2 regions of the Cryobacterium sp. TMB1-7 genome follow, and region 2 is predicted to be linked to the other one. Evidence: predicted binding sites of a transcription regulator. Region 2 holds the regulator's gene; the other holds the start of a gene.
What was found. Region 2 encodes LexA, which represses DNA repair genes until DNA is damaged. Its sites were predicted from a motif close to TCGAACANNTGTTCGA; they were not measured.

Region 1 (4,355 bases), on a different contig from region 2:
GTGACCGTCGTGGTGCTCGTGCGGCACGAGAACGTCGAGGCGGTGATCACGGATGCCGTCGCCCACGTAGTCAAGGTCGAAGTGGTAGTCGACGTCGTCGATCGGGTCGGCGTTGAACTTGTGCAGTTCGCCCGGCGCGATGCGCGTCATGATCGCTTTCCAGAGCCACACCGGCACCCTGGACAGGCCGGTTTCCCGGTGCGTGAGGTGCGAGTCCGCGGAGGGGCCGGCAGCGGGGTCGAAGCTGGTGCTGGAGTGGGGGGACGAGTGAAACATGGTGCCTTACTGCCGACGTGGCGCTACCGGAAGCGGCTTCGAAGTGCCGACTGGCGTTGGTAGCGCTTGCATCGTTTTTTGCCGCGTGTAGAAGATAGGCGCGCAACCATGAGATGACCTGAGAATCTCTCACGTGGCTCGAATCGACCGTCCCCTTGCATCAGCCGCGGCTACTCGTCTTGCCGGCGGTATTTGGGGTCGTGGGCGCGGTGTTGGGGTGGTTTTCGCCAGGTTCCGGTGGGTCGATCCAGTGTGGGGCTTTGACTTCGGGCATGCCCAGGACCATGCGGATGTGCCACCCCGAGGTGTCGATGTTGTGGTGGTGGCGCCAGCACAGCAAAACCCCGTTGCTCACGTTGGTGGGGCCGCCGTTTTGCCACGGCTGCACGTGGTGGACTTCGGTCCATTGCGGTGGGCAGGTGCAGCCGGGGATGATGCAGCCGCCGTCTCGGGCGGTGATCGCCCTGCGTTGCAGCGGGGTGAAACACCGGACCTTATCGCCCAGGGCGAGGACGGCGCCGGTGCCGCCGAAGAAGATCGGCCGGAAGCCGCCGTTGTCGACCACCTGATTGATCGTCTTCATCGAGACGGGGCCCTCGACGCCGTCGATCCAACCGACCCCGACCCCGTTGACGAGGTCGGTTGCGTTCACGTGCACCATCACCGTCGGCGGCATCCCGCCCATGGTCGGGGTGCGGGGGTCTTGGGCGACCTGGACCAGGATGCCACGGAGGATGTCGGCACGTTTCTGGCCACCGTCGCGTTCGTCGAGGATCTCGCCGGGCACGAGTTCGCCGGCCTCGATACGCTGCTGCTCCTCCGCGGACGGGAACGCGGGAGCGCTGCGGGCGGACTGAAAGGTGTTGAACAGGGTCTGCATGATGCCCTTGAGCTCCGGCGTCACCCCACCGCGCAGCGGGTGCAGGCCTTGGCTGAGTTTGCCGAACGAGAACGTGGATTTGGCCTCGAGGATCTCCGCGGTGGGCGCGGCCCCGTCCGGGTTCAACACCGCCTGCCACGTCGCCGCCATCTCCCGGATCCGGTCCGCCGGGAACGTGAACCCCGCCGACGCACCCAGACGCCGGACCGGGCCGGTGCAGACTTGTCCGGCGCCGGCGCCGGCGCCGGTGTCGGTGTCGGCGTCATCGGCATCGGTGGCGGTGGCGCTGTCGCCGGGTCCGGGGGTGCGGCCGAATACCGACCCGGTCGCGGACTCCACCAGCTCGGCTTCACCGCCGTCCACCAGCGACTGGTCGGCATCGAAGCGGCCGTGCACCTTGTAGTCAGCCAGGCCCTTCACGATGTTCTCGGCCGCATCAATACCGATCTCCCCGGCCGCCAAGGCTGCGGCAACGAACGGGAACTCGGGCTCGAGGACCGTGCCGCCCAGCATCCGCGGGGCGACCTTCTCACCCAGGGATACGCGTCGTTTCATCTCCGGCACCGACGTGCCGGTCAGCCCGATCAGCAGATCATTCTGGTGCGACGCCCCCAACCGCCAGGCCAACGACTCCGTGCCCAGCCCAGTGCTGTACCGGTAACCCACCACGGTCGCCGTGCTAACCCGGGCCGCGTCCACCGGCCGACCGGTGCGCTCGACCATCTGCGTCAACGCGACCACCTCAGGGTCACTCAACGCGTTCACGTCAATGGAGTCCATCACCGCCATCACCGTCCGCGCCGCATCATCCAGGGCCTGGAGCTTCTGACCGAACGCACCGGTGTGCGCGCGCTGCACCCCCAGCAACTCGGCCGGATCCCGCCACTCAGGCCGCGGCTTAGACGGACCCCGACCGGCCCGACCGGCCCGGCTCGAGCCCGTCGCGGGGCCGGCCGCAGGGCCGGCCGCGGCGGCGGTCTTCGTGTCGGAGGTGCCGCTCAGACTGGCGGCATCCACGGCCGAGAGGGGATCCGGACCGGCCAGACCGGTGTTCCAGTCGTGCGGGTTCGGACCGGTGGGAGTCATTCCCGTCGGTGCGGTGGAGCCACTATCCAGCTCGTCGTCCATACCCCCATTCTCTCACGAATCGCACTTATATGCGAGGAAATGTCAACAAGAACTTGAGCAAACATCGAACATAATTCTGAGCCAAAGCGGACAGGCAGCGAGGGTCCCGACAGGCTCGACCGACGGAATGGGCACGTTGTCGAGGATGGCAAACGGACGAGCGACCTGCCGCCCGAGGAGATAGAGGGTTGTCGGGATCGGCTAGGCGGCGCCTCCGGCGACTCCGGTGGCCTCGAGCACGGCGCGGGCCAGGGTGTGGAAGTGCACGTTGAAGCCGAGCACGGCCGGGGTGGCCTGCGGGTCGACGCCGAGGTCTGCGACGTCGAGGGCGTGCAGCACGAACTGGTAGCGGTGCGTGCCCGTTCCGCGCGGCGGCGCGGCGCCGATGAAGGTGGGCTGGCGGATCTCGTTGGGCATGACGACGGCACCGGCGGGCAGCAGCACCGAGTTCGCGACTCCGGCACCGGTGGGCAGGCTGTCGACGTCGGCGGGGATGTTGAAAACCGCCCAGTGCCAATACCCGGAACCGGTCGGGGCATCCGGGTCGAACACAGTGAGTGCGAAGCTCTGGGTCTCAGCCGGGAAGCCGCTCCAGTGCAGGTCGGGCGAGACATCCTGACCGCCGGCGCCGACGCCGTACTGGGCGGCGGCCAGCGGGCCACCGTCGGTCATCACCGAGCTGGTCAGGTTGAACTCGGGCACCTCGCCGAAACGGGCGAAGGGATCGATCGTGGTCATGCACACTCCAAGGATCTGGTGGCGGTCTGGTTGGCTCAGCCTACGTGGGCCGCCTCGCGCCCCTCGCCGCCGCCTAAAATGTGGGGGTGGCCATTCCGAAGATCCTGCTCTACTACGTCTTCACTCCGCTCAGCGACCCCGAAGCCATCCGCCTGTGGCAGCGCGACCTCTGCGAGTCGTTGGGCCTGCGCGGCCGCATCCTGATCTCGAAGGACGGCCTGAACGGCACCGTGGGCGGCGACCTGCCCGCCCTCAAGCGCTACGTACGCAAGACCCGTCAGTACGCACCGTTCGCGGAGATCGACTTCAAGTGGAGTGAGGGAACCGGCCTCGACGAGTCCGGGGCGAGCCTCGACTTCCCTCGGCTGGTGGTGAAGGTGCGCGACGAGATCGTGAGCTTCGGCTCGCCAGAGGCCCTCACCGTGGATGCCGGCGGCGTCGTGGGCGGCGGCACCCGCCTGGCCCCGGCCGAACTGCACGCCCTCGTGGCCGAACGCGGCGACGACGTGGTGTTCTTCGACGGCCGCAACGCCTTCGAGGCCGAGATCGGCAGGTTCCGGGGTGCCGTGGTGCCGGATGTGGCGAACACCCGCGAGTTCGCGGCCGAGCTCGACAGCGGCAAGTACGACCACCTCAAGGGCCAGCCTGTGGTGACGTATTGCACCGGCGGCATCCGCTGCGAGGTGCTGTCGTCACTGATGAAGGACCGTGGCTTCGGCGAGGTCTACCAACTCGAGGGCGGCATCGTGCGCTACGGCGAGGCCTACGGCGACGACGGGCTCTGGGACGGCTCGCTCTACGTGTTCGACCAGCGGATGTCGGTGGATTTCAGCGGCCACGCCACCGTTCTCGGCCACTGCCAGGTCTGCGGCGCGGGCACCAAGAACATGCTCAACTGCCGGGACCTGTCCTGCCGGGAGCAGCTGGTGGCCTGCCCGGACTGCGTGGCCGTGGCCGCCCCGGCCTGCGCGGCGCACGCGGCCTGAGCAGATCAGCCCGGCCACGCATCCGCTTGCTCGCAAAAAGTAGTTGCTTGCGCACTTACCTAGCGTGTGCAATTATTTATGACGCGCCTGCAACTACCAGCGCGTGGCCTCGACAGGCTCGACCAACGGCCCGCGCACCTCCGCACCCTTGAAGGAATTTCCGCATGCCCATTGGATTGATCGCACTCGCCCTCGGCGGCTTCGGGATCGGCCTGACCGAGTTCGTCATCGCCGGCCTGCTGCCCGAGGTTGCCGCCGACTTCGCCGTGACCGAGGCCGCCGCCGGCTGGCTCATCTCCGGCTACGCCCTCAGCGTCGCCGTCGGCGCCATCCTGCTCACCGCCGCG
Region 2 (4,355 bases):
GAGCGCTTGGAAGATCGCGTGCGGGTCGGAGACTCCGCCGAATAACACGAAATTGCTTCCGCTGCGCAGTGGGCTGAAGCCGAGGTTCGTCAGTTCGGTCACCAGGCGATCGCGTTGCACCCGGATGTCGTCCACCATGGCGAGCATCTCACCCGTGTGGGCGAGCGCGGCCACGGCCGCCGCCTGGGTGAGGGCGGACAGGTGGTAGGGCAGCCGGACCAGGCGTAGCGCATCCGTGACAGCCGGGTCGGCGGCCAGGTAGCCCAGCCGCACGCCGGCGAAAGCGAAGGCCTTGCTCATGGTCCGGGACACGAGCAGGCGCTCCCGGCCGGGCAGCAGGGTGAGGGCGCTGTCGGTGCCGTCCGGTGCGAACTCGGCGTAGGCCTCGTCGACGACAACGATGCCGGGGGTGGCGTCGTAGACGGCCGCGATGGTCTCCAGCGACAACGGGGTGCCGGTCGGGTTGTTCGGTGAGCAGAGGAAGACGATGTCGGGCGAGGTTTCCTCCACCCAGCGGGCGGCGGTCTCCGGCGAAAGTTCGTAGTCGGCGTCGCGGCCGCCGGGGATCCAGCGGGTATCGGTGCCGGAGGCGAGGATCGAGTACATCGAGTAGGTCGGCGCGTAGCCGAGCAGAGACCGGCCCGGCCCGCCGAAGGCCTGCAGAACCTGCTGCAGAACCTCGTTGGAACCGTTGGCGGCCCAGATGTTGTCGCGGGTGAGACCGTGACCGAGGTAGCCCGCGAGGGCGTCCCGCAGCGGGCTGAATTCCCGGTCGGGGTACCGGTTGACGGTGAGGATCGCCTCGGCCAGGGCCTCCGCGATGTCGGCGGCGACCGCGGGCGGGATCGGGTGGGTGTTCTCGTTGACGTTCAACGCCACCGGCACGTGCAGCTGGGGTGCTCCGTAAGGGGTTTGTCCGCGGAGGTTGGCACGCAGGGGCAGGTCGTCGAGGCTGGTCACCCGAACAAGCTTAGTTGCGCCCGCGGCCGACCCCTCGTATCCGAGGCGGGGCGGGGCGAGCGGCTCCGGGCTGAGCGGCTCGGGCTGAGCGGCTCAGTAGTCCGCGGGAAGGGCGAGGCGCTGGCCGGGCTGCACGGCCTCGGAGGACAGCTGGTTGAGGTTGACGATGTCGATGATCACGTCGCGCGGGTCTTGTCCGGGGGCGACAGACTCGGCCAGCTGCCAGAGCGACTGGCCGGCCTCAATGGTGACGTAGTCGAACGCGGCCGCGCCGATACCCGCGCTGCCCTCTGCCGCGGCCATGCCGCCGTTGACGGCGATGCCGATGACGCCGAGTACCAGGGGCACTGCGGCGAGGGCCGTGAAAACGGCCCGCCCGCGGCGGGTCAGCCGCAGGTGTGTGGTGGGCGGGGTGGCCGGGCTGTGGTTGTCCGGTGCTGCAAATGCTGCGCTCATGTCAAACCTCCTGGTAACGCATCGGGCCCTCGGCCGGGAGGGCCAGATGCGAATCTATGTTCCGAATATATCTTCGAGTGTTCGAACAATCAACCCTGTTTCCGGATATTATGGAGACAGATTCCGCAACACACTCGAATGCATGTCTACGAACCGCTGCTCTGTGGCTACAGTTTCGATCGGGTAGCTGCACTCAAACAGACACCACCGACATTGCTGCCCGAGCCCGAGAAGTATGAGCCCGACGAGCACCAGCCCGGCGAGCACGAGCCCCACCAGCACCAGCCCGAACCGACTAACCAGAGGAGCGTCAACGTGGCACAACAGAGCACACCTCGGGACAAGGGCGGCACGCGACGCCGCAAGAGCCTGAGCGACAAACAGCGCGCGGTGATGGACGTCATCCAGCGTTCGGTTCGCGACCGCGGTTACCCGCCGAGCATGCGCGAGATCGGCGACGCCGTTGGTCTGTCCTCGTTGTCGAGCGTGACCCACCAGCTGCACCAGCTCGAGCTGAGCGGGTACCTGCGGCGCGACCCGCACCGGCCGCGCGCACTCGAGGTGCTCATCGAGCTGCCTCAGTCCTCAGAGGAGGTCACGCCAGGCGCCGCCGATGACTACCAGTCCGGCATCCAGGTGGGTGATGCGGCGATGGTGCCGCTCGTCGGCCGCATCGCCGCCGGTATCCCGATCATGGCCGACCAGCAGATCGACGAGATCTTCCCGCTCCCCCGCCAACTGGTGGGCAAGGGCGAGCTGTTCATGCTCAAGGTCGTCGGTGATTCGATGATCGACGCCGCCATCTGCGATGGCGACTGGGTGGTCATCCGCCAGCAGAAGACCGCGGAGAACGGCGAGATCGTCGCCGCCATGCTCGACGGCGAAGCCACGGTGAAGGTGCTGCGACAGCGCGACGGCCACACCTGGCTGCTCCCCCGCAACACCAACTTCGAGCCGATCCTGGGTGACTTCGCCGAGGTCCTCGGCAAGGTCGTCGCGGTGTTGCGTTCGGTCTAGATCCGCAACGCTCCAGGCACACAACAGGCCCGACCCCGCGAGGGGTCGGGCCTTCGTGTTGTGCCGGCGTAGTCAGGGCGGGCCAGGTCAGACCAGCGTCGCCCGAACTGCGCGGGTGGCATCGACGATGTTGCGCAGGGACTCCACGGTCTCCGCATACCCGCGGGTCTTCAGTCCGCAGTCCGGGTTCACCCAGACCTGGCGAGCGGGGATCGATTGCAGGGCCCGCTCGAGAAGTTCGGTGATCTCGGCCACACCGGGCACCCGCGGCGAGTGGATGTCGTAGACGCCCGGGCCGATGCCGTGGTCGAAGCCACTGGTCTGCAGGTCGGCGACGACCTCCATCTTCGACCGAGCGGCCTCGATGCTGGTCACGTCGGCGTCCAGGTTGCGGATCGCGTCGATGACGACCCCGAACTCCGAGTAGCAGAGGTGGGTGTGGATCTGGGTCTGGTCGGCGACCCCCGCGGTAGCGAGCCTGAACGACCCGACCGACCAATCCAGGTAGTCGGCGTGGTCCTTCTTCTTCAGGGGCAGCAACTCGCGCAGCGCGGGCTCGTCGACCTGCACCACCCGGATACCGGCCGCCTCGAGATCACCGATCTCGTCGCGCAGCGCGAGCGCCACTTGCCGTGCGGTCTCCCCCAACGGCTGATCGTCGCGCACGAACGACCAGGCCAGGATGGTGACCGGTCCGGTGAGCATCCCCTTGACCGGCTTCTCGGTAAGGGTCTGGGTGTAGCTGGACCACTCCACGGTGATGGGCGCCGGACGCCGGACGTCGCCCCACAGGATCGACGGACGGGTGCACCGGCTGCCGTAGGACTGCACCCAGCCGTTCTCGGTGACGGTGAAGCCATCGAGGTTCTCGGCGAAGTACTGCACCATGTCGTTGCGCTCGGGTTCACCGTGCACGAGAACGTCGAGGCCGAGGTCTTCCTGCAGCTGCACGACCCGGCCGATCTCGGCGCGCATGAGCTCCTGGTAGTCGGCGGATGCGAGTTCACCCGAGACCAGGCGGGCGCGGGCGCGGCGGATATCACTCGTCTGCGGGAACGAGCCGATGGTCGTGGTCGGTAGCGGGGGCAGGTCGAGCACGGCATCCTGAGCGGCCAGGCGGGCCTCGTAGTCGCCGCGGCTGAAGTCGGCCGGGGTGAGGGTGTCGAGGCGGGCGCGCACGGCGCCGTCACGCACGCCGGGCGAGACCCGGCGCGCCTCCAGCGACGCGGTGGCCGCGTCGAGATCTGCCTGCACGGCAGCCTGCCCCTCGGAGAGGCCGCGAGCGAGGGTGGCGACCTGACCGATCTTCTGGTCGGCGAACGCCAGCCAACCGGTAAGGTCGGCGCCGAGCTTGGTCTCGTCGGTGACGTCGTGCGGCAGGTGCAGCAGCGAGGTGGAGCTGGAGACCGCGATCCGGTCGCTCAGCGCGCCCAGCTGGGCCACCTTGTCGAACGCCGCCTCGAGGTCGCCCCGCCAGATGTTGTGACCGTCGATCACGCCGGCCACGAGGGTGGTGTCGGCCAGGCCGGGCACGTCGGCGGGCACCGTTCCGCGCACGAGGTCCAGGCCGATGGCCTCGACCGGGGTCTTGGCCAGAACGGGTAGGGCGTCGTCGAGGCTGCCGTAGGGCGCGGCCACGAACAGTCCGGGCCGCCTGTCGAGGCCGCCGAGGGTGTCGTAGGCCCGGGCGAGGGCGGCGAGGGCACGGTCGCGCGGGATGTCGATGCTCTCGCTGACGAGGGCCGGTTCGTCCAGCTGTACCCACTCTGCACCCGCGGCGGCGAGGCGCTCGATCAGGGTGGCGTAGACCGGCAGCAGGTCGTCGAGGCGATCGAGCGGGTGAAAGCCGGCCGGGGCCGTTTCGCTCGGCTTGGCCAGGAGCAGGAAGGTGACCGGACCGACGATGACGGGTCGGGTGAGGA

Region 1: E3O60_RS11275 (HNH endonuclease signature motif containing protein) is a predicted target of LexA. The motif match lies at 2,349-2,364, and genes of this name have one in related genera.

What each region holds. Positions count from the first base shown of each region.
Region 1 covers NZ_SOFZ01000025.1:7,773-12,127, forward strand. The annotation lists gene E3O60_RS11270 (alpha/beta hydrolase) at 1-276, opposite strand, end outside; gene E3O60_RS11275 (HNH endonuclease signature motif containing protein) at 437-2,284, opposite strand; gene E3O60_RS11280 (YbhB/YbcL family Raf kinase inhibitor-like protein) at 2,486-3,022, opposite strand; gene E3O60_RS11285 (rhodanese-related sulfurtransferase) at 3,109-4,008, shown strand; gene E3O60_RS11290 (MFS transporter) at 4,173-4,355, shown strand, end outside.
Region 2 covers NZ_SOFZ01000007.1:31,812-36,166, forward strand. The annotation lists gene E3O60_RS01300 (histidinol-phosphate transaminase) at 1-960, opposite strand, end outside; gene E3O60_RS01305 (LysM peptidoglycan-binding domain-containing protein) at 1,054-1,416, opposite strand; gene lexA (transcriptional repressor LexA) at 1,810-2,433, shown strand; gene metE (5-methyltetrahydropteroyltriglutamate--homocysteine S-methyltransferase) at 2,521-4,355, opposite strand, start outside.